One region of the Geomonas sp. RF6 genome, then DNA from elsewhere that is predicted to be linked to it. Evidence: riboswitches for the same ligand, from Rfam matches in the RefSeq annotation. Region 1 holds a riboswitch; each other region holds the start of a gene.
What was found. Region 1 has a riboswitch for molybdenum cofactor ahead of LPW11_RS15020 (aldehyde ferredoxin oxidoreductase family protein). Riboswitches for the same ligand answer to the same signal wherever they lie in the genome.

Region 1 (7,745 bases):
CTCCTTCAGGAGGGTGAACGCCTCGCGCATGACGTTGGAAGCCTTCTTGTTCGTCCGGTCCATTATCTGCTGCACGGCTGCGCGCTCGTCGTCGCTCATCCTTATGGAGATGATGTTCGCCTTCTTGTCTTTACCTTTCACGTTACCCTCCTGCCAGAGACTAGAGGTTGCGAGTGAACCTTTTTGTGGCGCGGGCGAGAGTCTTTGCTGCACCTGTGAAGGAGCAGAAGAAATCCTAGCCGCCTATCTGGGACATGGCAACACCGCCGCTCTCTTTGTCGGCGAGCTGGTGCCGGTCCGGTTTCTCCGTCACGATCCGCCTCAAGGTTTCCCGCAGGATCTCCGGATCGTCGTCTTTCAGCAGGGGCTTCAGATCCTCCCCCTTTTCCGCAAAGAGGCAGCCGCGCACCATCCCGGAGGCGGTGATCCTGATGCGGTTGCAGCTGTCGCAGAAGTGCCCGGATATCGGAGTGATGATCCCGATCGACCCCGGCGCACCCTCGATCCTGAAGTTGCGCGCCGGCCCCGCCATCTCGGTGCTCACGAGAGGGAGGAGCGGGTAGCGCTCCCCGATCCGCTCCAGGATCTCCCCTCCCGAGAAACTTTTTTCGTGCCATCCTTGACACTTCAAGGTTGGCATGTACTCTATGAACCGGATCGTGTACGGCTTCTTCAGGGTAAGCGCCGCGAAGTCCAGCACCTCTTCATCATTTACTCCCCGCATCACCACCATATTTATCTTCACCGGCGGGAATCCGGCATCCTCCGCTGCGGCTATTCCGTCCAGGACCTTCCCTAGGTCTCCTGAACGGGTGATACGTTTGAACGTTTCGGGCTTTAACGAGTCCAGGCTGATATTGAGTCGCTCCACCCCTGCCCTGCGCAGGTCGTGGGCCATCTCCCCCAGCAACACGCCGTTTGTGGTAAGGACAAGTTCCTTGAGACCGGGAGTCTTCGCCAGCCTCTCCAGGAACGACACCACCCCTTTTCTCACCAGCGGCTCGCCGCCGGTGACGCGGATCTTCTCGATTCCCACCTCCACAGCGGTGGAGGCGACACGGAAGAGATCCTCGTAGCTCAGCATCGACTCGTGCTGCAGCTTGGGCACCCCTTCCGCGGGCATACAGTAGGAGCAGCGCAGGTTGCAGCGGTCGGTTATGGAGAGCCTGAGGTAGTTTATGCGCCTGCCGAACGAATCTATAAGAGCCATGTCGCTGCCTTCTCTCGCAGTGGTTGAAGTCAAAAAAAGAGGAAAATCTCAGGGTTGCTAGGCAATAACGGTACCAACGCGCCGCAGCCGGCAGCGAATTTCTCCGGCGTATACCGCAACCCACTTCATAATACCCTTGATTACAGGGAAACGACTTATTATTATGCGTCCCCCATGTAATCGTATACAAGGAAACAAAACGGTTGCCCGAAAGGAAAACGGACCGTTCCAAAACAAAACAACTGTTCCACATTGGAACATACTGACCGTTCCCTTTCAGAACGGAGCGCAAAAGTGAAAATCAGGCGGAAAAAGGGCGCAGAGGTGAAACCCCTGTTTTTCCGAGCACAAACGGAAAGAGATGACAAAAAACTAAGTATACAACATTTTTGGTACGGCGATTGCGTAAGCTAGAAAACCGTTTTACAAAACCGTATGCAATAATCGGCCAATTGCGTACGGCTAACCAAGAGGTGGCAGCACCTCAAAAAAACCAACAGGAGGAAGTAAACATGGCATTAGCAGATCAGACATTCGGGTTCTACATTCCTACGGTAACTCTCCTTGGCGTCGGCGCTTCTAAGGAAGCCGGTGAGCAGATCAAGCAGCTCGGCGCAAAGAAGGCCCTGCTCGTGACCGACAAAGGCCTCTCCTCCATGGGCGTTGCCGCCAAGATTGCTGACATCGTGAAGGCAGCTGGCGTTGAGTGCGTAATCTTCGACGGCGCTGAGCCGAACCCGACTGACAAGAACGTACACGACGGCGTGAAAGTGTACCAGGACAACAAGTGCGACGCCCTCATCTCCCTGGGCGGCGGCTCCTCCCACGACTGCTGCAAAGGCGTTGGCCTTGTTATCGCCAACGGCGGCAACATCCGCGACTTCGAAGGCGTGAACAAGTCCGCTAAGAGCTTCCCCCCGTTCGTCGCCATCAACACCACCGCAGGTACCGCGTCTGAAATGACCCGTTTCTGCATCATCACCAACACCGACACCCATGTCAAGATGGCAATCGTTGACTGGAGGGTAACCCCGAACGTCGCTATCAACGATCCGGTCCTCATGGTCGGCAAGCCGCCCGCACTGACCGCAGCAACCGGTATGGACGCCCTTACCCACGCTGTCGAGGCATACGTTTCCACGATCGCTACCCCGATCACCGACGCATGCGCAATCAAAGCTATCGAGCTCATCGCAGCTTACCTCTCCAAGGCTGTTGCCAACGGTGAGGACCTCGAAGCTCGTGACAAGATGGCATACGCCGAGTACCTCGCAGGTATGGCATTCAACAACGCCTCCCTCGGCTACGTTCACTCCATGGCTCACCAGCTGGGCGGCTTCTACAACCTCCCGCACGGCGTCTGCAACGCGATCCTGCTCCCGGCAGTTTCCCAGTACAACCTGATCGCCTGCCCGCAGCGTTTTGCTGACATCGCAGTTGCCCTCGGCGAGAACGTCGAAGGCCTCTCCGTGACCGAAGCTGGCCAGAAAGCTATCGACCGCATCCGCAGCCTCTCCGCTTCCATCGGGATCCCGGCTGACCTCACCCAGCTCGGCGTTAAAGAGCAGGACCTCAAGATCATGGCAGAAAACGCGAAGAAAGACGCCTGCCAGTTCACCAACCCGCGCAAGGCTACCCTTGAGCAGGTTATCGGCATCTTCAAAGACGCCATGTAAGACCCTTTTCCCGGCAACGGGAAGAGTTCTGTAAGACAACAAAAGGATGGGCAGTGGTGATGAGCCCTGCCCATTCTTTTTAGGTGCCCTCTTATGCCGCGCTCCGACGAGGTGGCGCAGCAGGCGCCGCAGCACGCTTTTTCTGTTCTTCAACGCAGCACCTCCGAGCCGTACAGCCTAAAAGGGGAAGCCCTCACGGGGTCCGGCCAACGGGTTTCGCGGGAAACGGCGGAGCCTCCCTCCCGGAAAGGAGTCATTTACGGTAACCCCAAAATGATAGGGAGATGGAGAAACATGGAAAAAATCATTCGCGTGAACATGACGGACAAGACGAGCAAGATCGAAGCAGTCCCCGCAGCATGGGCACCCTATGGCGGGCGCAGCCTCACCTCCACCATCGTCGCAGCTGAAGTACCCCCCACCTGCAACCCCCTTGGCCCCAGCAACAAGCTCGTTTTTGCTCCGGGACTCCTCACCGGTACCGCAGCAGCACAGAGCGGCCGCCTCTCGGCCGGCGCGAAGAGCCCGCTGACCGGGACCATCAAGGAAAGTAACGCCGGCGGCACCGCGGCGCAGCAGCTTGCCCGCATGGGTGTGAAGGCGATCATCATCGAAGGTCAGCCGAAAGAGGACAAGTGGTACAGCCTCCAGGTCACCATGAACGGCGTGACGATCCAGGAAGAGAAGGAGCTCGTCGGCAAAGGCAACTTCGCGGTCATCGACGCGGTTGAGGCGAAACTCGGCAAGAAAGCCGGCGTCATCACCATCGGCCCGGCCGGCGAGTACCTCATGACCTCCGCCAACATCTCCGTCAAGGACCCCGACTCCAAGATCCGCAGCCACGGCCGCGGCGGCCTCGGCGCAGTCATGGGCTCCAAGAAGATCAAGTACATCACCATCGACGAGACCGGCTCCGCACCGGTACCGGTCGCTGACCCGGAGAAGTTCAAGACCGCTGCCCGCACCTTTGCCAAAGCGATGCTCGACCACCCGGTCTCCGGCCAGGGTCTGCCGACCTACGGCACGAACGTCCTCGTGAACATCCTGCACGAGGCAGGCGGCCTCCCGACCCGCAACTTCACCCAGGGTCAGTGCGCACACCACGACAACATCTCCGGCGAGACGATGTACGACACGATCGTGAAGCGCGGCGGCAAGCACAAGCACGGCTGCCACGCAGGGTGCATCATCCAGTGCTCCCAGGAGTACGTTGACGAGCAGGGTAAATACATCACCTCCGGCTTCGAGTACGAGACGATCTGGGGCCTGGGCGCCGACTGCATGATCTCCGACCTCGACGACATCGCCAAGGCAGACAACGCCATGGACGACGTGGGGATCGACTCCATCGAGGGCGCCGTCATGTTCGGCGTGGCGATGGAAGCAGGTATCATCCCCTTCGGCGACGGCAAAGGCGTTCTTCGCCTGCTGCGTGAAGAGGTGGCGAAAGGGACCGCCCTCGGGCGCATCCTCGGCAACGGCGCCGGCTCCGTCGGCCGCACCTACGGCGTTGTCCGCACCCCGGTCGTCAAAAACCAGGGGATTCCGGCATACGACCCGCGTTCCGTCAAAGGTATCGGCATCACCTACGCTACCTCCACCATGGGCGCCGACCACACCTCCGGCTACACCATCGCCACGAACATCCTGAACGTCGGCGGCCACGTCGATCCGCTGAAGAAAGACGGCCAGGTCGAGCTCTCCCGCAACCTGCAGATCGCTACCGCCGCGGTTGACTCCACCGGCATGTGCATCTTCGTCGCCTTCCCGGCGCTGGACATCGCCGAGTGCCTCCCGGCCCTCATCGACATGATCAACGCCCGCTACGGCATCAACCTGACCGGCGACGACGTCGTAGCCCTCGGCAAGTACGTCCTGAAGACCGAGCGCGCCTTCAACGTGGCGGCAGGGTTCACAAACGCCCACGACAGGCTCCCCGAGTTCTTCAAGTACGAGCCGGTCGCACCGCACAACGCGCTGTGGGACTTCTCCGACGCAGAGATCGACGAGTTCTGGAACTTCTAAAAAGTTGTTGACTTGAGAAAGCTAATGCAGTACTTCCCGGTGTGGCGCAAGCCACACCGGGCCTTTCGAAAAATCGGGCAGCTAGCATCGAAGCTACACACCAACATCAAGGTTTGGTCATGAAGATTACCGTAAAGCTTTTCGCCTCCTTCAGGGATAACAGGTTCAAGGTCGCCGACCGGGAGTACCCGTGCGGCACGACCGGCCGTTCCGTGATGGAGGAAGTGGGGATCACCGAGGAAGAGATGGGGATCGTGCTGGTAAACGGCCGCCACGTCTCCCTCGATGACGCGTTGCAGGAAGGGGACACCCTGTCGATGTTCCCGCTCGTCGGTGGAGGGTAGATGGAGAATCTCCTCGCATACCTGAAGGAGGGCGCCGCAGACGGCCTCCTCCCCTGGTCCGTCCAGGACAGCGCTGCCGTGCGCTTTGGCCTCAGCCATGCCGCGGTGGAAGAAGCTGCCCTGTCAAACGGCCTCTTCCCGGCGCGCTACCAGCGCAACCGGAAGATGATCGATGCGGCGGGGCAGGCGCGCCTTTTCGCCAGCCGCGCCGCGGTGATCGGCTGCGGCGGGCTCGGCGGGTATGTGATAGAGGAACTGGCGCGTTTAGGCGTCGGCCAGATCGTCGCTGTCGATCCCGACATCTTCGAGGAGCACAACCTGAACCGCCAGCTCCTCTCTTCCCCGAAGTCACTCGGCAAGCCGAAGGTGGAGATGGCGTACCGCCGGGTGGCGGAGATAAATCCCGCAGTCACGGTCACCCCCCACTACAAGGCGTACTGTGCAGGGAACGGAGAGGAGATCCTGCGCGGCTGCGACGTCGTCGTCGACGCACTGGACAGCATAGCGGTGAGGCTCGAGCTCGCGGAAAGCTGCGCGGAGCTCGCCATCCCCATGGTGTACGGAGCGATCGGCGGCTGGTACGGGCAGGTGGCGACCCAGCTCCCGGGAGATCGCACCGTGCAGCAGATCTATCGCAACTGGAGCGCAGGGAAAGGTATCGAAAAGGAGCTCGGCAATCCCTCCTTCACCCCAGCCGTCGTGGCGAGCCTGGAGGTTGCCGAGGCATGCAAAATCCTTCTGGGGAAGGGAGAGCTTTTGCGCAGGAGAAAGCTCTCCATAGACCTTCTGGAGATGGAGATCCATGAGATATCGTACGAGGATGTGCAGGAGACCGTCTCCTCCCCCGCCGCCGCACCTGGAAGAGCCGCGGGATGAGGAGTTTCTCCCCTTCCCTCGGACTTTCTCACCGACAGGGGGAGTGCCGCCACTTTCAGCATGAAAATTCATTAATTTGCCAGGGCCGGATTCCCCTCGGGAATACTGGCCATTTTTTTTGCCTGGAGAGGGAGTAAGGGTGAGAGGCAACTATTACAGGGCCCCCGTGGGGCCGGAAAGGAGGAACACGGAAAGGAACTCGCTTAAAGCACCACCAACACGTCAATTTGCTTAGCAGTACCATTCAATGATCAAGGGGGAAAAGTATGCAAAAGAAAAGAGTATCCACACTGGCAGCGGCACTGTTACTGGCAGCAACCGCAGTACCGTCCGCTCATGCTTTCGATGTAGGCGGTGCTAACGGCTGGAAGTTCTCCACCGACGGCTTCCTCAACGTATTCGCGACCTACGAGTCCGCCCAGGGCAGGCCTGCCGGGGTCATCGACGGCGAGCTCGGTATCGGCGGCAGCGGCGACCACGAGCGTAACTTCAGGGTAAGGACCGGTCTCCTCCCGGTAGGGATCGGCTTCAACATTAACGCCCCGACCACCAACGGTGTGGATTACGCCATCCGCCTCGGCATTTACCCGCAGATCCAGAACGAGGGAACGGGCCGTACCGACCTCTCCCCCAACATCGACTTCCGTGAAATCAACATGACCGCCACCGGTGCCTTCGGTCAGGTTCTCGCAGGTCGCGCGATCAACCTGTACCAGGCGAAAAACATCCTCACCGACATGACCCTGTTCAGCGTCGGCGTCGTCGGCCCCGTTCCGAACGGCCCCACCATGGGTCACATCGGCTACGGCTACCTCTACCCCAACTTCGACGCCCAGATCCGCTACACCACTCCGGACATGGCAGGTCTGAAGTTCGCCATCGCAGTCGGCGATCCGCACTCCGTCGGGGCTGCCACCATTACCGACGTGCCGCGCGTTGAGGCTGAACTCTCCTACGCCACCACCTTCCCCGCAGGGAAGGTCCAGGCATGGGTTTCCGGTCTGTACAACGAGGCGAAATTCGGCGCCGACACCGTCCTCTCCGGCGTGGACAGAAGCGGCAAGCGTGCCCGCTCCATCGGCGGCGCAGGCGGCGTGGAAGTCGGCATGGGGCCGCTGGACCTCCTCGCATCGACCTACGGCGGCAAAGGCCTCGGCATGCTCGGCATCTCCGACTTCGGCGCCCTCGACGCCACCGGCAAAGAGCGCCAGAACTTCGGCTTCCTCGGCCAGGCTACCTTCATGGTCACCCCGGTCGTGAAACTCGGCGCCAACTACGGCCAGTCCCGTGCATACAAGACCGTCAACGACAGCGACCTGAACATCATGAAGCAGCAGTCCGCAACGGCGAGCGTGACCTACAACGTCGCGAAGTTCGTGCAGCTGATCGCCGAGTACACCTGGGCGCAGGACCGTTGGTACAACGGCGAGACCCAGAACGCCAACATCGGCGCGCTCGGTACCTTCATTTACTGGTAAGCCATCCGCAAAAAGAGGCTCCTGTCTGGCTTGCCAGACAGGAGCCTCAGGCTGTACACTTATGAGAGGTGCATCTACTCGAACCTAAGGAGGCTCACCATGAAGAGAAGCACAATGATAGCACTTGTTGCGCTGC
Region 2 (7,745 bases), 1.0 Mb from region 1:
ATGGAGGCGAAGTTCGGGAGGCGCTTCTCCGCGCGTGACGGCCAGTTCGACTTCTTCGGGCAGTTCGAGGTGGAGCGCTACCTGAGCTACAACGGCTACAACTTCGTCGACCGCTTCGACGCCAACTCCTTTCTCTATCTGGCAAAGGCCCTCGACCTGTACGACGTCACCCAGGGGTACGAGTCGCTGGAAGAGGCTTTCGCCTCTGTCTCGGCACCGATTCAGTTCTTCGCCTTCACCTCCGACTGGCTCTACCCCCCCTCCCAGACCGAGGAGATGGTCGCCGCCCTCACCAGGCTCTCCAAGCCTGTCGAGTACCACCTCATCAAATCCTCCTACGGCCACGACGCCTTCCTCCTGGAGCACGAAGCGTTCACTCCGCTGGCGCGAAACTTCCTGCTGCAGGCCGGGGGGTGACCCCCGCTCCATCCCCCTACCGGTCCATTAGAGAGCGTAGTGTTCGTATACGGTATCCTGAGACAAGGAGTGTTCGTATACGGTACAAACGAACAGAGGGGGGTGGAGAAGGGTCTCCTGCCCCCCTCGGGGAAAACGCTGTTTTTGGGGGAAAAGCAGGAAAAGGGAAAATTAGTGCACCTTAGGTAAACGCCTTGGAACGCCCCTTGCTTAGAGAAGGGACACTCAAAGGTGATCCTCACCTTTAAAACAACACTCAGGAGGAAATGAAATGGCATTAGCTGATCAGACATTCGGGTTCTTTATTCCTACGGTAACACTGATGGGCGTCGGTTCTTCCAAGGAAACCGGTGAGCAGATCAAGGCTCTGGGCGCAAAGAAAGCTCTCCTCGTCACCGACAAAGGCCTCTCCTCCATGGGCGTTGCCGCAAAGATCGCCGACATGGTGAAGGCTGCCGGCGTTGACTGCGTGATCTTCGACGGCGCTGAGCCGAACCCGACCGACAAGAACGTCGCTGACGGCGTGAAGGTGTACCAGGACAACAAGTGCGACGCGCTCATCACCCTGGGCGGCGGCTCCTCCCACGACTGCGGCAAAGGCGTTGGCCTCGTCATCGCAAACGGCGGCAACATCCGCGACTTCGAAGGGATCAACAAGTCCACCAAGTCCTTCCCCCCGTTCGTTGCCATCAACACCACCGCTGGTACCGCTTCCGAAATGACCCGTTTCTGCATCATCACCAACACCGATACCCACGTGAAAATGGCTATCGTTGACTGGAGGGTCACCCCGAACATCGCTATCAACGACCCGGTCCTCATGGTCGGCAAGCCGCCCGCACTGACCGCAGCAACCGGCATGGACGCCCTTACCCACGCTGTCGAGGCATACGTCTCCACGATCGCTACCCCGATCACCGACGCATGCGCCATCAAGGCTATCGAGCTCATCGCTCAGTACCTCTCCAAGGCTGTGGCAAACGGCGAAGACCTCGAAGCTCGTGACAAGATGGCATACGCCGAGTACCTCGCAGGTATGGCATTCAACAACGCCTCCCTCGGCTACGTTCACTCCATGGCTCACCAGCTCGGCGGCTTCTACAACCTCCCGCACGGCGTCTGCAACGCGATCCTCCTTCCGGCAGTTTCCCAGTTCAACCTGATCGCTGCTCCGGAGCGCTTCGCTGCCATCGCAGTTGCCCTCGGCGAGAACGTTGCCGGCCTCTCCACCATCGAAGCTGGCCAGAAAGCTATCGACAGGATCAAGCAGCTCTCCGCTTCCATCGGGATCCCGGCTGGCCTGAAAGAGCTCAACGTCAAGGAGCAGGACCTCAAAGTCATGGCAGAAAACGCGAAGAAAGACGCATGCCAGCTCACCAACCCGCGTAAAGCTACGCTGGAGCAGGTCATCGACATCTTCAAGGCAGCAATGTAACACCTTACTCCTGTTGGATTAAGCGCCGCGAAAAAGGATGGGCGTTAGCGGCAACGCTGACGCCCATCCTTTTTTTGTTGCAGGAAAGAGCGGTCGTGCAGTATTGTTGGGCGCCTCGTCCGACAGAGATGAAACAGCAGTAACTTTTCAAGCCTCCGAGCCGCGCGTCCTAAAGGGTATCCACCAAGGGGCGTCGGCCTACGGGTTTCGCGGGAAACGGCGAAGCCTCCCTTTTGGAAAGGAGCCTATCCAGAGAGCAGTAATCTCCGAGCCGTAGCGTCCTACAGGGGAAAACCCCATGGCGCCCGGCCTACGGGTTTCGCGGGAAACGGCGGAGCCTCCCTTTTGGAAAGGAGCCTATCCGCGAGAGCGGAAATAAAACCAAGACAGGGAGATGGAGAATGGACAAGATTTACCGCGTAAACATGACCGACAAGACCGTCAAGCTCGAGGCAGTCCCCGCTGAGTGGGCTCCGCACGGTGGTCGCGGCCTCACCTCGACGATCGTAGCGGCTGAAGTTCCGCCGACCTGCGACGCGCTCGGCCCCAACAACAAGCTGGTCTTCGCACCGGGCCTCCTCACCGGCACCGCTGCTGCACAGTCCGGCCGTCTCTCCGCAGGCGCCAAGTCCCCGCTGACCGGCGGCATCAAAGAGTCCAACGCAGGCGGCACCGCTGCCCAGCAGCTCGCTCGCATGGGTGTGAAGGCGATCATCATCGAAGGTCAGCCGAAAGAGGACAAGTGGTACAACCTCCACATCACCATGAACGGCATCACCATCAACGAAGAGACCGAGCTCCTCATGAAGGACACCTTCGAAGTGGTCGAGGCTCTCGAGGCGAAGCTCGGCAAGAAGACCGGCGTCCTCACCATCGGCCCCGCAGGTGAGTTCCTCATGGCAGCCGCCAACATCTCCGTGAAAGACCCCGACTCCAAAGTCCGCAGCCACGGCCGCGGTGGTCTCGGCGCCGTCATGGGCTCCAAGAAGATCAAGTTCATCAGCATCGACGAGACCGGTTCTTCCCCGGTTAAAGTTGCTGATCCGGAGAAGTTCAAGACCGCTGCCCGCGTTTTCGCGAAGGCGATGCTCGACCACCCGGTTTCCGGCCAGGGCCTCCCGACCTACGGCACCAACGTTCTCGTCAACATCCTGAACGAGGCTGGCGGTCTGCCGACCCGCAACTTCACCCAGGGTCAGTGCGCACACCACGACAAGATCTCCGGCGAGACCATGTACGACACCATCGTGGCTCGCGGCGGGAAGCACAAGCACGGCTGCCACGCAGGGTGCATCATCCAGTGCTCCCAGGAGTACGTGGCTGCTGACGGCTCCTACATCACCTCCGGTTTCGAGTATGAGACCATCTGGGGCCTCGGCGCTGACTGCATGATCGAGTGCCTCGACGACATCGCGATCGCCGACAACCTCATGGACCGCGTCGGTATCGACTCCATCGAAGGCGCTGTTCTCTTCGGCGTGGCTATGGAAGCCGGCATCATCCCCTTCGGCGACGGCAAAGGCGTACACCGCCTCCTGACCGAAGAAATCGCCAAGGGCACCCCGCTTGGGCGCGTTCTCGGTAACGGCACCGGCTCCGTCGGCCGCACCTACGGCGTTGTCCGCACCCCGGTCGTCAAGAACCAGGGTATCCCGGCATACGACCCGCGTTCCGTCAAAGGTATCGGCATCACCTACGCTACCTCCACCATGGGCGCAGACCACACCTCCGGTTACACCATCGCTACCAACATCCTGAACGTCGGTGGCTATGTTGATCCGCTCAAGAAAGACGGCCAGGTCGAGCTTTCCCGTAACCTGCAGATCGCTACCGCAGCTGTTGACTCCACCGGTATGTGCATCTTCGTGGCCTTCCCGGCTCTCGACATCGCTGAGTGCCTCCCGGCTCTCATCGACATGATCAACGCACGTTACGGCCTGAACCTGACCGGCGACGACGTCGTCGCTCTCGGCAAGTACATCCTGAAGACCGAGAAAGCCTTCAACGACGCAGCAGGCTTCACCGCTGCTCACGACAGGCTGCCGGAGTTCTTCACCTACGAGCCGGTCGCACCGCACAACGCGATCTGGGACTTCAGCGACGCAGAGATCGACGAGTTCTGGAACTTCTAAGATTCTCCTGCAAGGATTCCCGGTGTGGCACCTGCCACACCGGGTTTTTTTTGACCCGTTGCGCAGCAGAGGAGTAAGATCAAGGCATGAAGATAACTGTCAAGCTTTTCGCATCATTCAGGGACAACAGGTTCAAGGTCGAGGAAAGGGAGTACCCGGAAGGGACCGTGCCGCGGACTATCATGGAGGAGCTCGGGATTACCGAGGAAGAGATGGGTATCGTGCTCATAAACGGCCGCCATGTCTCGCTGGACGACCCGCTGCAGGAAGGACACACCCTGGCGATGTTCCCCCTGGTTGGTGGGGGGTAACGGACACCCGCCTCCCCCCTGTCCCCTCTCCCCGCGAGAGGGGCTACGGTGAGGAGGCATCCCCCTGCAAAAGGGAAATTCTCCTCACCGTCCTCTAGGACCACCCCAGGACCGTTGCAACCTCTGCGTTCACCAGCAGATCCTCCCCTGACGGCAACACCACGACCGGGAGCCTGGAATTCTCCGCGCTTATCACCACTTCACGCCCCCCCGCACTCGCATCCTTGTCACGCGCCGCATCGAGCCGTATCCCGAACGGCTCCAGATCTTTCAGCGCAAAGGCGCGCGCGGGCCAGTCGGCCCACCCCTCACTGTAGCTGAAGACGATCGCCGCGGGATTTCCGATCGCGATGTAGGCCCCCAGGTACTTCTTCAGCCGGTATCCCTCCATCTCCAGCGCGAGCCGCCCACGCGGCGAGCGGCGAAACTCCTTCTTCATGGCGGGGCCGTTCACCGGAGCGCCTGCGATTCCGACCGAGCCGCTCCTTTTGGCGAGGATCTCGTCCATCTCCTGCGGCGTGAGCTTCTCCTCCTCGATTATGAAGGGAATGATCCCGGCGTCGATGTCGCCGCAGCCGTTTTCCATCATGAGCCCCTGCAGCGGGGAGAATCCCATGCTGGTCTCGACCGAGGCGCCGTTTCGTACCAGGCAAAGCGAGGCACCTTCCCCCACATGCACCGTGATAAGCGTGGAGCTCTCCAGGTCGAGCCCGAGCAATTCCGCGCCACGCCGGGCGGCGTAGAGGTGGGCGTAGCCGTGGAAGCCGTAGCGCCTTATCCGGTGCTTCTCGTACCACTCGAGGGGAACAGGGTAGAGATAGGCCACCTCCGGCATCGTGCGGTGGAAGGAGGTCTCGAAGAGCGCGACCTGCGGGAGGGGGGACAAAAGCTCCTGACCCGCTTCAATCCCCTCCAGGCACGGCGCGTTCAGCTGCGGGGCGAGCAGCAACGTCTCCTTCAGAAGCGGGAGGGTTTCGGGAGAGATGAGGACCGGCGCACCGAAGCGCTCCCCGCCGTTCACCACGCGGTGTCCCACCCCCCGGATCCCCCCCAGATCCTTCAGCACGCCTGTTTTCTGGTCCGTGAGGGTATCGAGGAGTGCGGCAAGGGCGCCGGTGTGGTTTCGGCAGTCGACCTCGCGGCGCCGCGCGCGCTTCCCGGGGGTGCTCATGGTGATGCAGGAGCCGGTCCCCAGCCGCTCCACGGATCCAGCAGCGACCTCCCTCTTCATCTCCCAATCGTAAAGCAGATAGTGCATCGAGTCGTTGCGGCAACTGAGTGTCAGAATTAGCATGTGGAAAATCCCCTTCCCCGAGTGCATTCCTGTCGATCAATGAGAGTTTCTTATAGCAGAGCGCTCCTCAAAAGCCAATACTTAGAAGTGACCAAGAAACGCTTTTTGCTCAATGACAGCGCGGGGTTGATGTGATATGGTTACCCCTTTGACGACCGCCCGTTACCGCGCGCTAATTTTATTATAGTCCCCCAGGAGGTGACCGATGGAGATCACCCTCAACGATATAAAAATCGCCTATGACGACCGCGGCGCAGGTCCCGCCGTCCTCCTCATCCACGGTTTTCCGCTGAACCGGACCATGTGGCAGCCGCAGCTGGAGGCCCTCTCCCGCGCCGGCTACCGCGTCATCGCTCCGGACCTGCGCGGCTTCGGCGAGAGCGACGCGCCGGAAGGGGGGTACAGCATGGACCGCTTCGCCGACGATCTCGTCGCGCTGCTCGATGCCCTGAAGATCGAGCGCGCGGTCGTTGCGGGGATGTCCATGGGTGGCTACATCCTCCTGAACCTCCTGGAGCGCTACCAGGAGCGGGTCGCAGCCGCTGCCTTCATCGTCACGAGGAGCACCGCAGAGGACGAAGCCGGGCGCGCCCGCAGGACGGCTCTCGCGGCCGAAGCTGAGCGGCTGGGGGTAAATCCGATCATAAAGATCTTCGCCGAGCTCCTCTTCGCTCCCGACACGATCCAGACAAATCCGCAGCTGGTGGCACAGGTTACCGCCTGGATGCGCGGCACCAGCCCGAAAGGGCTCGCCGGGGGGCTTCTCTCCATGAGGGACAGGAAAGACTACACACCGCTTCTCCCCACCTTCCACCCCCCTGCGCTGGTGGTGACCGGCGCCGAAGACCGCGCCGGCGCCCCCGAAGCGGCAGAGCTCTTCGCGAAAGGGTTGCGGCGCTGCACGAGCCGCGTGATTCCCCGGGCCGGGCACATGGCGAACCTGGAACAGCCGGAGGAATTCAACGCCGCACTGGTGGAGTTTCTGCACTCTGTGAGGGAGAAGATGCCAGGCTGAGCGGGGGGGGGCGCGGCATCTCTTGTCACCACCCTTGGCTCAACAGGTCGTCTTTACCTCTACCCCTGATAATGGAAAGCACCCTTCATGTCTCCATTTGAAATCGTCTCTCTGATTCTCCTCTGCGCCACCCTCATCGTCGCCCTCCTCTGCCTCCTCACCATACGCCGCAGCGCCCTGGAGCGCGGGCGCCTCGATGCCTTAGAGCGATCGCTGGAGCGACTGGAGCGCACTTTCCAGGGGGAACTCGGCAGGAACCGGGAGGAGCTCTCCGGCACCATGCGCCTTTTCGGGGATTCGCTGCAGAAAAGGATGGTGGAGATCGCCACCATGCAGAAAGGGCAGTTGGAAGGGGTAACCCAGCACATCGCCGGGCTCTCCGCCGGAAACGAGCAGCGGCTGGAGAAGCTGCGGGAAACGGTGGAACTGCGCCTCAAATGGCTCCAGGAGGATAACGGGAAGAAACTGGAGCAGATGCGCGCGGTCGTCGACGAGAAGCTGCACCAGACGCTGGAGAAGCGCCTTGGCGAGTCGTTCAGGCTGGTGAGCGAGCGTCTGGAGCTGGTTCACAAGGGGCTGGGCGAGATGCGCAATCTGGCGGCCGGGGTGGGGGACCTGAAGCGGGTGCTGAGCAACGTGAAGACGCGCGGCACCATGGGGGAAATCCAGCTCGGTACCCTGCTGGAGCAGATCCTCACCCCCGCGCAGTACTCCTGCAACGTCGCCACCAGAAGGGGTTCGAGCGCGCGCGTGGAGTTCGCGCTGCGCCTCCCTGGCCACGGCGAGCAGGAGGTCTTCCTTCCGCTGGACGCCAAGTTCCCCCAGGAGGACTACCTGAGGCTCGTGGAGGCGCGCGAGGCGGGTGATCCGGCGCTGGTCGAAGAGGTGCAGAAGCAGCTGGAAAAGACGGTACGGGAGATGGCGCGGCTGATCCGCGACAAGTATCTCGACCCGCCCCACACCACCGATTTCGCCATAATGTTTCTTCCCACGGAGGGGCTCTACGCCGAGGTGCTCTGCCGCGCCGGGCTCTTCGAGCTCCTGCAGCGCAAGTTCCGGGTCATCATCACCGGACCCACCACGCTCGCGGCACTCCTGAACAGCCTGCAGATGGGCTTTCGCACCCTCACCATCGAGAAGC
Region 3 (7,745 bases), 2.5 Mb from region 1:
CACCTCTTTAGGCCAGTCCCCATCACGGAGAGTTGGCCTTTTTACTATCTCCGCTCATCGTGCATTACCACATTTGGGAATTCATCTCTTGACAACCCGCCCCTCCTTGAGGCTTATTCATTTGGTTCGGAAAGGCCAAGCATAGGCATCGGACGGAAACGGGGGGACCGGCGGGGATGGTGGACAAAAACATATTTTTCCGCGAGATGACTGTCAAGATCTGCAGCAGTCTCGAGATAAAGACGGCGCTTACCAGCGCCTTTGAGTATCTGCGCGAACATATTCCCCTTGACGGCATAAGCCTCACCGTGCGCGATACCAACGTTTCATCCCTCAGAAGGGTCGCCCACGTCACCAACGGCAGGCTCGGCCTCACCGAAGAGATCATCCCGCTCCCCGAGGACCTCTGGGTGAAGGTCCAGTCGTGGAACATCCACGTCCCCACCATAATGAACCCGCACCGCGACGAGCTCATCAGGGAGCTCGCCCCGCACATGAAGCTGAAGGGGTACTCCGTCATCCAGATCCCCCTGTGGGTCGAGAAGGAGCGCCTGGGGTGGCTGATCCTGCGCGCCCGCGGCGAGGACCTTTACGACTCCTCCCACGTGGAGCTCCTCTCCACCGTGAGCGAGCCGTTCGCCATCGCTCTCGCAAACGCGCTCGCCCACGAGAAGCTGAAGAAATACAGCGACATCCTCCTCGACGACAACCGCTTCCTCAACAAGGAGCTCCTCTTCAAGAAAGAGGAGATCATCGGCGGCAACTCGGGCCTGCGCCACGTCATGGAGATGGTGCAGCAGGTGGCGCCGCTGAACAACTCCGTGCTCATCCTTGGCGAGACGGGTGCAGGTAAGGAAGTCATCGCCAATGCCATTCACTTCGGGTCCTCGCGCAGGGACGGCCCCTTCATCAAGGTAAACTGCGGAGCAATCCCGGAGAGCCTGATGGACAGCGAACTCTTCGGCCACGAGAAGGGCGCCTTCACCGGCGCTCACAGCGAAAAACGCGGACGCTTTGAGCGCGCCGACGGCGGGACGATCTTTCTTGATGAGATCGGCGAATTGCCGCTCCAGGCCCAGGTGCGCCTGCTGCGTGTCCTCCAGGACCGCCAGATCGAGAGGGTCGGCGGGACGAGGCCGATACCGGTCGATATCCGGGTCATCGTGGCCACGCACAGGAACCTGGAGAGCATGGTCTCCGAAAACCGCTTCCGCGAGGACCTGTGGTTCAGGCTGAACGTCTTTCCCATCATCATCCCGCCGTTGCGGCAGCGAAAGGAGGACATTGCCCCCCTCGCCCGCCACTTCGTGGAGCAGAAGTGTTGGGGGCTGGGGATCTCCGTCCCGCCGCAGATTGCCCCCGGCGCGCTGCAGCGCCTCATGAACTACGGATGGCCCGGCAATGTGCGCGAGTTGGAGAACCTGGTGGAAAGGGAACTTATTCTGCACCGCGGGGGGCAGCTCTATTTTGATTCGGTGCTGCCGCGGGAAGGGAATGGGGTGCTGTCTCCGAGGGAGGTTGGAGACGATGCACCACCGATGCGGCTCGATGAAGCGATGGCATTGCACATCAGCAGTGTGCTGAAAAGGACGAACGGAAAGATCCATGGGGTCGGGGGTGCCGCAGAGCTTCTCGGGCTGGAGCCGAATACCCTGCGGGCCAGGATGGATAAACTGGGGATCAAATTCCGGCGCAGGGAGAAAGCCGCTAGCGCTCCCCCGCTTCGGTAGTTTTAGCACAAGCTCCGCAGTGCAGCCGGGATCTGATTCCGTGGAGGTCGTAGGCCGGGATAAGCCGCAGGCGTTCCCGGCGTCGGCGCCGGCCGATGGACATGCCGGAAACGCTGCGCTTATTCCGGCCTACATTGTCCTGCCTTGAATAGATAAGACAGTCCTACTTCCCAAGCTCAGCTTGGGAATGCAGCTGCCCGCGAGGCTCCGCCTCGCCAACGGCCGCGATTCTTCGTTTCCGCTGACGCGGATGCAAAGCCGGAGCTTTGCGCCCAGGTGCCGTTCCCAAGGTGACCTTGGGAACGAGCAATCATGGGTTCCTCGAGGTCGTAGGCCGGGATAAGCCGCAGGCGTTCCCGGCGTCGGCGACAGCCGATGGACATGCCGGAAACGCTCCGCTTATTCCGGCCTACAAGATAAAAAAAATCCCGGTGTGGGGGGAGCCACACCGGGATTCTTTTTGTGCCGACGCTCTTGGAGCTTTCTAGAAGTTCCAGAACTCGTCGATTTCCGCGTCGGAGAAGTCCCAGATCGCGTTGTGCGGTGCGACCGGGTCGAGGGAGAAGAACTCCGGCAGACGGTCGTGAGCGTTGTTCATCCCCGCTGCGAGGTTGAAGGCGCGCTCGGTCTTCAGAACGGATTTGCCGAGGGCAATGACGTCGTCGCCGGTCAGGTTGATGCCGAAACGGGCATTGATCATCTCGATCAGGGCCGGGAGGCACTCCGGTACGTCGAGAGCCGGGAAGGCGACGAAGATGCACATACCGGTGGAGTCAACGGCTGCGGTTGCGATCTGCAGGTTACGGGAGAGCTCGACCTGCCCTTCTTTCTTCAGCGGGTCGACAAAGCCGCCGACGTTGAGGATGTTGGTGGCGATGGTGTAACCGGAGGTGTGGTCGGCACCCATGGTGGAGGTTGCGTAGGTGATGCCGATACCCTTGACGGAACGCGGGTCGTACGCCGGGATCCCCTGGTTCTTGACGACCGGGCAACGGGTGATGCCGTAGGTGCGGCCGACGGAGCCGGTGCCGTTGCCGAGGACACGCCCGAGCGGGGTCCCCTTGGCGATTTCTTCGGTCAGCAGCCTGTGCACTGCCTTGCCGTCGCCCCACGGAAGGATCCCTGCTTCCATGGCAACTGCAAACATGACGACGCCCTCGATGGAGTCGATCCCGATGTCGTCCATCAGGTTGTCGGCCTTCGCGATGTCATCGAGGCAGCTAACGAGGCAGTTGGCGCCGAGGCCCCAGATCGTCTCGTATTCAAAGCCGGAGGTGAGGTACTTGGAGTCCTTGTCGACATAAACCTGGGAGCACTGGATGATGCACCCTGCATGGCAGCCGTGCTTCGGCTTCCCGCCGCGGGCCACGATCGTGTCGTGCATCGTCTCGCCGGAGAACTTGTCGTGATCCTCGCACTGGCCGTAGGTGAAGTTGCGCGTCGGCAGCCCCCCCGCCTCGTTCAGGATGTTCACCAGGATGTTCGTGCCGAAGGTCGGGAGACCCTGGCCGGAAACCGGGTGATCGAGAAGGGCCTTGGCGAAGGTGCGTGCTGCAGCCTTGAACTTCTCCGGCTCGGCAACCGGTACCGCGCCTGCGCCGGTCTCATCAACGGTGATGTACTTGATCTTCTTGGAGCCCATGACTGCGCCGAGGCCGCCGCGGCCATGGCTGCGGATCTTGGAGTCCGGATCCTTTACGGAGATGTTGGCGGAGGTCATCATGAACTCGCCAGCCTGGCCGATGGTGAGGATGCCGATCTTCTTGTCGAACTTCGCCTCGAGGGCTTCGACGACGGCAAAGTTACCTTTGCCCAGCAGTTCCGTCTCCTCGTTGATGACGATGCTGTCCTTGGTGACGTGAAGGTTGTACCACTTGTTGTCCTTCGGCATCCCCTCGATGATGATCGCCTTGATCCCCATGCGGACGAGTTTCTGCGCCACGGTGCCGCCGGCGTTCGACTCCTTGATGCCGCCGGTCAGCGGGGACTTGGCGCCAGCGGAGAGGCGGCCGCTGTTGGCGGCTGCGGTGCCGGAGAGCAGGCCCGGTGCGAAGACCAGCTTGTTGTTCGGACCGAGTGCGTCACAGGTCGGGGTAACCTCTTCCGCGACGATCGTCGAGGTAAGGGCGCGGCCACCGAGGGGAACCCAGGCGGCGGGTACCGGCTCAACCTTGAAGCTCTTGTCGGTCATGTTCAGGCGAAAAATTTTGTCCATGCTCCATCTCCCTATCTTTCGTTTTATTTTCCGCGCGAGCGGATTTGCTCCTTTCCGAAAGGGAGGCCACGCCGTTTCCAACGAAACCCGTTGGCCGGGCGCCATGAGGTTTACCCTGTTAGGACGCACGGCTCGGAGGCAAAGTGAATAACTTCATGCTCGTCCGTCTGACATCACCAATCCGGTACTGCCAGCCGGTGCTATAAAGCCATTACTGTGCCAGCGTGAAGATCTCTTCAGGTTCAGCAACTTGAGTATGAGCGCGCAAGGCGGGTTGAAATATCTGGCGGTATACAATGAAATATTTGGCGGCAAATTATGTATATGCCAAATATTTCATTTGCTACTCTGTGGATGTTGAGTGGAGAGGCAGGAGATGGCAAAGCCCGACAACCGGTAGGCGGAGTCGGGCTCAGGGAGCTGTTTTCGGGGAGGAGGATTCCTGCGGACAGGAATCGGCGCTGTGGGCGAAGTTACCAGGAACCTTCCTTCTTACCGCGACATGGCGACCTTTTTGTCGACCTCTTTCGTCCCCAAAAGTACCCGCAACTCGTCGGCAACAGACTGAATGAGCGACATGTGGCTTTGGCTGGCGGGATCCTTCGTTTCGGGGTGCCTGCCGGTGAATTCGCAGTAACTGGCCAGAATCACCACCCGCTGGAACTCCAGGGGAATGACATCACCGGCGAAGGCCCGGAGCGCCTCGTCATAGCTCATCCCCTTTTGAAAGCACTCCCGCGCGCGCTCAAACTGCCTTTCGAGCTGCTCCCTCTGGACGCGCACATGCGCCAGCGTGCCTGCCTCGCCATGTCCGGGGACGTAGACCTCCGCCTCGAACGATTCGAGGAGCTTGTAGTGGGCGATCGTCTGGCTGACATGCCCCTCGAGGGGGAGCGGCGGCATCCCCTTCAGGAATACGTCTCCGCAGAAGGCGATCTTTTCAGACGGTAGATAAACCACCACGTCCGATTCCGAGTGCCCCGCTCCCAGCTCGATCACCCGCACTTCTCGCGCCCCCTGATACAGGGAGAATGTCCCGCGAAAGCACATATCCTGCACGGTGTACCGGCCGCCGCTGAAATCGAACTCCGGGAAAAACTTGGCGTAGGAGGCCGAGTGCTCCCCCTGGAGTTCCAGATTCGCCTTCGTCTGCTCCCGCCCCGAGTGAGTAGTGATGACCGTGGCCTCCGGAAAGAGGTGATTGGTGTAGACGTGGTCGGCGTGGGAGTGGGTATTGATCAGGAAACGGATCGGCTTGTCCGTCACCCGCCGGATTTCCGACAGGAGGTTTTTCGTCATGGCCGCATTTGCGAGGCTGTCGACGACGATGACGTCCTTGTCGCCAACGATGACCCCCGCATTGCTGTACCAGACTAGAGGCGGCTGCAGGAACGCGTAGACATCTTTCGCCAATTCTCTGAATTCATACACGGTGCACCTCCTATTGCAGATCACTTTTCCATGCAACTTCCAGCGCCGATGGGACACCCTCTCGTTCCTGCTTACGATGCGGCAAATCCTGCCTTCACTTCAGACTACCGATGGCTGCGTCCTGTTTCTATTACATGGAGCCCGGCACAGCTTGAGGTTCCTGTACCGGCATCGATTCCTCGACCAGATGGCCTTGCAGGAAGACCGCCTGCTCGAGGGTGCGAAAGAACTGCTGGTAGATTAAGGGATCCTCCACCTCCTGCAGGTAGAACTGCGCGCTCGCCCTGACCACGGACTGCTTTTCGTTACGCCTGCGCACCGTGACCGTCAGGCGGACGATATTGCTGCGCTGCCAGAACGGTCCCCACGTGCGGAATCCCTTGCTGAGGATGAGAAGTGAGCCGCCGTCATACAGGTGATAAGACGGCTCGTACCGGTCGCCGGCGAGAGGGTGCTCCAGCGGCAGAAAGAGCCGCCCCGAGACGACGCCCAGATCCTCGTCTGCGACCTCCACCATCAGGTTGAGATCCTGCATAGTAGAGATGATCGCTTCGACGATGCGGCGCCTGTCGGTACTATCGAAGATGCGGCTTTGCGCGGAGCGGAGTTTCACCTGGCTCGTATGCGCCGCCGAAATCTGGGTGCGCGAGTCCCACTGGTTTTCATGCCGCCATTCGTACGGGGAGGGGCACCCCAGGAGCACGAGGAAAAGCCCGACGAGAAATGGGCGGATGAGCACAGGAGGTAGCAATGGCATCGCCGGCTATTCCTTGGTGACAAAGAGTGATCTCTCAAGGGTCGCGAAGAAGTTTTGGTATACCTTGGGGTCATCGATCGGCTTGTTGTTGTAGATCGCATTGGCCCGCACGATCATCTTCCGGTTCTCCTGCTGCCGCACCGTTACCGTGACTCCCACGACATCCGTGTATTCGGCGAACCGGACGGCGGTGATGAGCCCCAGCGGCTCGTTTGCGCGCTCTATGATGAAGCCGAGATCCTGCAGAGCGGAGATAACGCCGCGCATGGCCACCGTGCGGTCCGCCACCTCAAAAGCCTTCGACTGCACGGCGCGCAGTTTCATCTGCGCGTCGGTCGGCGCAAGGAGATCCTGGCCTGGCTGCGGAGCCGCGCACCCCTGCGCCAGCAGAAAGCCCGCCAGGAGTGCGGCCGCTGGAGATAACCTCTTTTTCATGCCCACCACCCTAGAGTGTGAATGCCTCGAGGAACAGAGCCTTGGAGAGTCCGGCAAAAAAGAGCTGGTAAACCTCGGGGTCTGAAATCATCTCCATCTTCTGTTCGCCGGGGAGGATTGCCTGGCGCTCGACCCACCCGTCCCCCTTCCATACCACGCAGTAGAAAGTGACGCGCACCTCGTGGCGGGTGCCGCCGGCGTTGACGGGGGTGGCGACGAGGACAGCGGATATCTTCTGCTGCAAGTCCACAGGCATGCGGACGTAGCCGCCGCCTGGCAGGACTTTCCTCACTCAGCTCGAAAAACGCCGTCTGCTGCATATGGGACGCGCAGCCAGAGAGAGAGGCAGAGGCAGCCAGAGCGGCAGCGGCATAGAGGATGCGCAAGGAGTTACTCGCCACCGCCAGAAGGTGACCAGCGTGATCCCGCCGGGCGTGACGCCGCGCTCCGCGTTCAGAACTGGGTGGCATTGTAGGCGAAGTCGCGAACCTTCTTCTCCTCATCGAATTTGATGATGATTGTGAGGGTACGCTGCCGGGTCGAGCTGGTGCCGGATTCGGTGCCGCCGCCGGCGACGACAAGCGTCCCGTAAGAGGATTGGGATGAGTCGATCCGATCGCTGGACACCTTGTCGTAAACCCACACTTCCCGCCGCTGTTCGTCAGTCGTCACGATATTTGGTGATCCCAGAGCCTCGACCACCTGAGCCGCGCTCATTCCCATCTTAATTTCCCTTTGCACCTTTCCGACTGTCAGCCGGTCTCCGTCCAGCTCCTTGCTGGGGGCGCCACGGACAGGTGTTTGGGCGGTGCACGCAGCAGTCGTTAAGAGTAAAAGACCGAGCACCAGAACATGCCTCATAGCTTCGCTCCTCCGGCTGGCATATCACTGTGGGAGTACCGACATTAGATGTAACACGATATTTGGCGGGATCAATGCGATCAGCAACCTGAGGCGGGCTTTTTTGAGTCAAAAAAGGGAGGATCTAAAGAAGACAAGCAGAAAGCTGTGACATTTACTGTAAGAGCGTAACAGGAGGAGGATGCTTGAACGTTCTCGCTGAGCTTGCCGAAGCGATCTATCCTTGAGGGAGGTGGGATATCACACTGTCAGCAAGCTCAGCACGAACGGCTAATCCGGATCTGCGGCCTCAGAGACATCGGCCGCAGGTTGTTAA

Region 2: it holds a riboswitch for molybdenum cofactor, as region 1 does, so the genes downstream of both, LPW11_RS10545 (aldehyde ferredoxin oxidoreductase family protein) here and LPW11_RS15020 (aldehyde ferredoxin oxidoreductase family protein) in region 1, are expected to answer to the same signal.
Region 3: it holds a riboswitch for molybdenum cofactor, as region 1 does, so the genes downstream of both, LPW11_RS03045 (aldehyde ferredoxin oxidoreductase family protein) here and LPW11_RS15020 (aldehyde ferredoxin oxidoreductase family protein) in region 1, are expected to answer to the same signal.

Annotation. Positions count from the first base shown of each region.
Region 1 covers NZ_CP087999.1:3,475,575-3,483,319, reverse strand. The annotation lists gene LPW11_RS15035 (hypothetical protein) at 1-141, opposite strand, end outside; gene moaA (GTP 3',8-cyclase MoaA) at 236-1,210, opposite strand; gene LPW11_RS15025 (iron-containing alcohol dehydrogenase) at 1,723-2,886, shown strand; molybdenum cofactor riboswitch at 3,038-3,154, shown strand; gene LPW11_RS15020 (aldehyde ferredoxin oxidoreductase family protein) at 3,181-4,911, shown strand; gene LPW11_RS15015 (MoaD/ThiS family protein) at 5,031-5,255, shown strand; gene LPW11_RS15010 (HesA/MoeB/ThiF family protein) at 5,256-6,131, shown strand; gene LPW11_RS15005 (hypothetical protein) at 6,398-7,609, shown strand; gene LPW11_RS15000 (hypothetical protein) at 7,709-7,745, shown strand, end outside.
Region 2 covers NZ_CP087999.1:2,457,395-2,465,139, reverse strand. The annotation lists gene metX (homoserine O-acetyltransferase MetX) at 1-417, shown strand, start outside; gene LPW11_RS10550 (iron-containing alcohol dehydrogenase) at 689-1,852, shown strand; molybdenum cofactor riboswitch at 1,994-2,112, shown strand; gene LPW11_RS10545 (aldehyde ferredoxin oxidoreductase family protein) at 2,254-3,984, shown strand; gene LPW11_RS10540 (MoaD/ThiS family protein) at 4,071-4,295, shown strand; gene LPW11_RS10535 (acetate/propionate family kinase) at 4,390-5,589, opposite strand; gene LPW11_RS10530 (alpha/beta fold hydrolase) at 5,795-6,604, shown strand; gene LPW11_RS10525 (DNA recombination protein RmuC) at 6,692-7,745, shown strand, end outside.
Region 3 covers NZ_CP087999.1:713,391-721,135, forward strand. The annotation lists gene LPW11_RS03040 (sigma-54-dependent Fis family transcriptional regulator) at 177-1,730, shown strand; gene LPW11_RS03045 (aldehyde ferredoxin oxidoreductase family protein) at 2,215-3,945, opposite strand; molybdenum cofactor riboswitch at 3,977-4,096, opposite strand; gene LPW11_RS03050 (MBL fold metallo-hydrolase) at 4,438-5,376, opposite strand; gene LPW11_RS03055 (hypothetical protein) at 5,507-6,133, opposite strand; gene LPW11_RS03060 (hypothetical protein) at 6,140-6,568, opposite strand; gene LPW11_RS03065 (hypothetical protein) at 6,579-6,824, opposite strand; gene LPW11_RS03070 (hypothetical protein) at 7,022-7,429, opposite strand.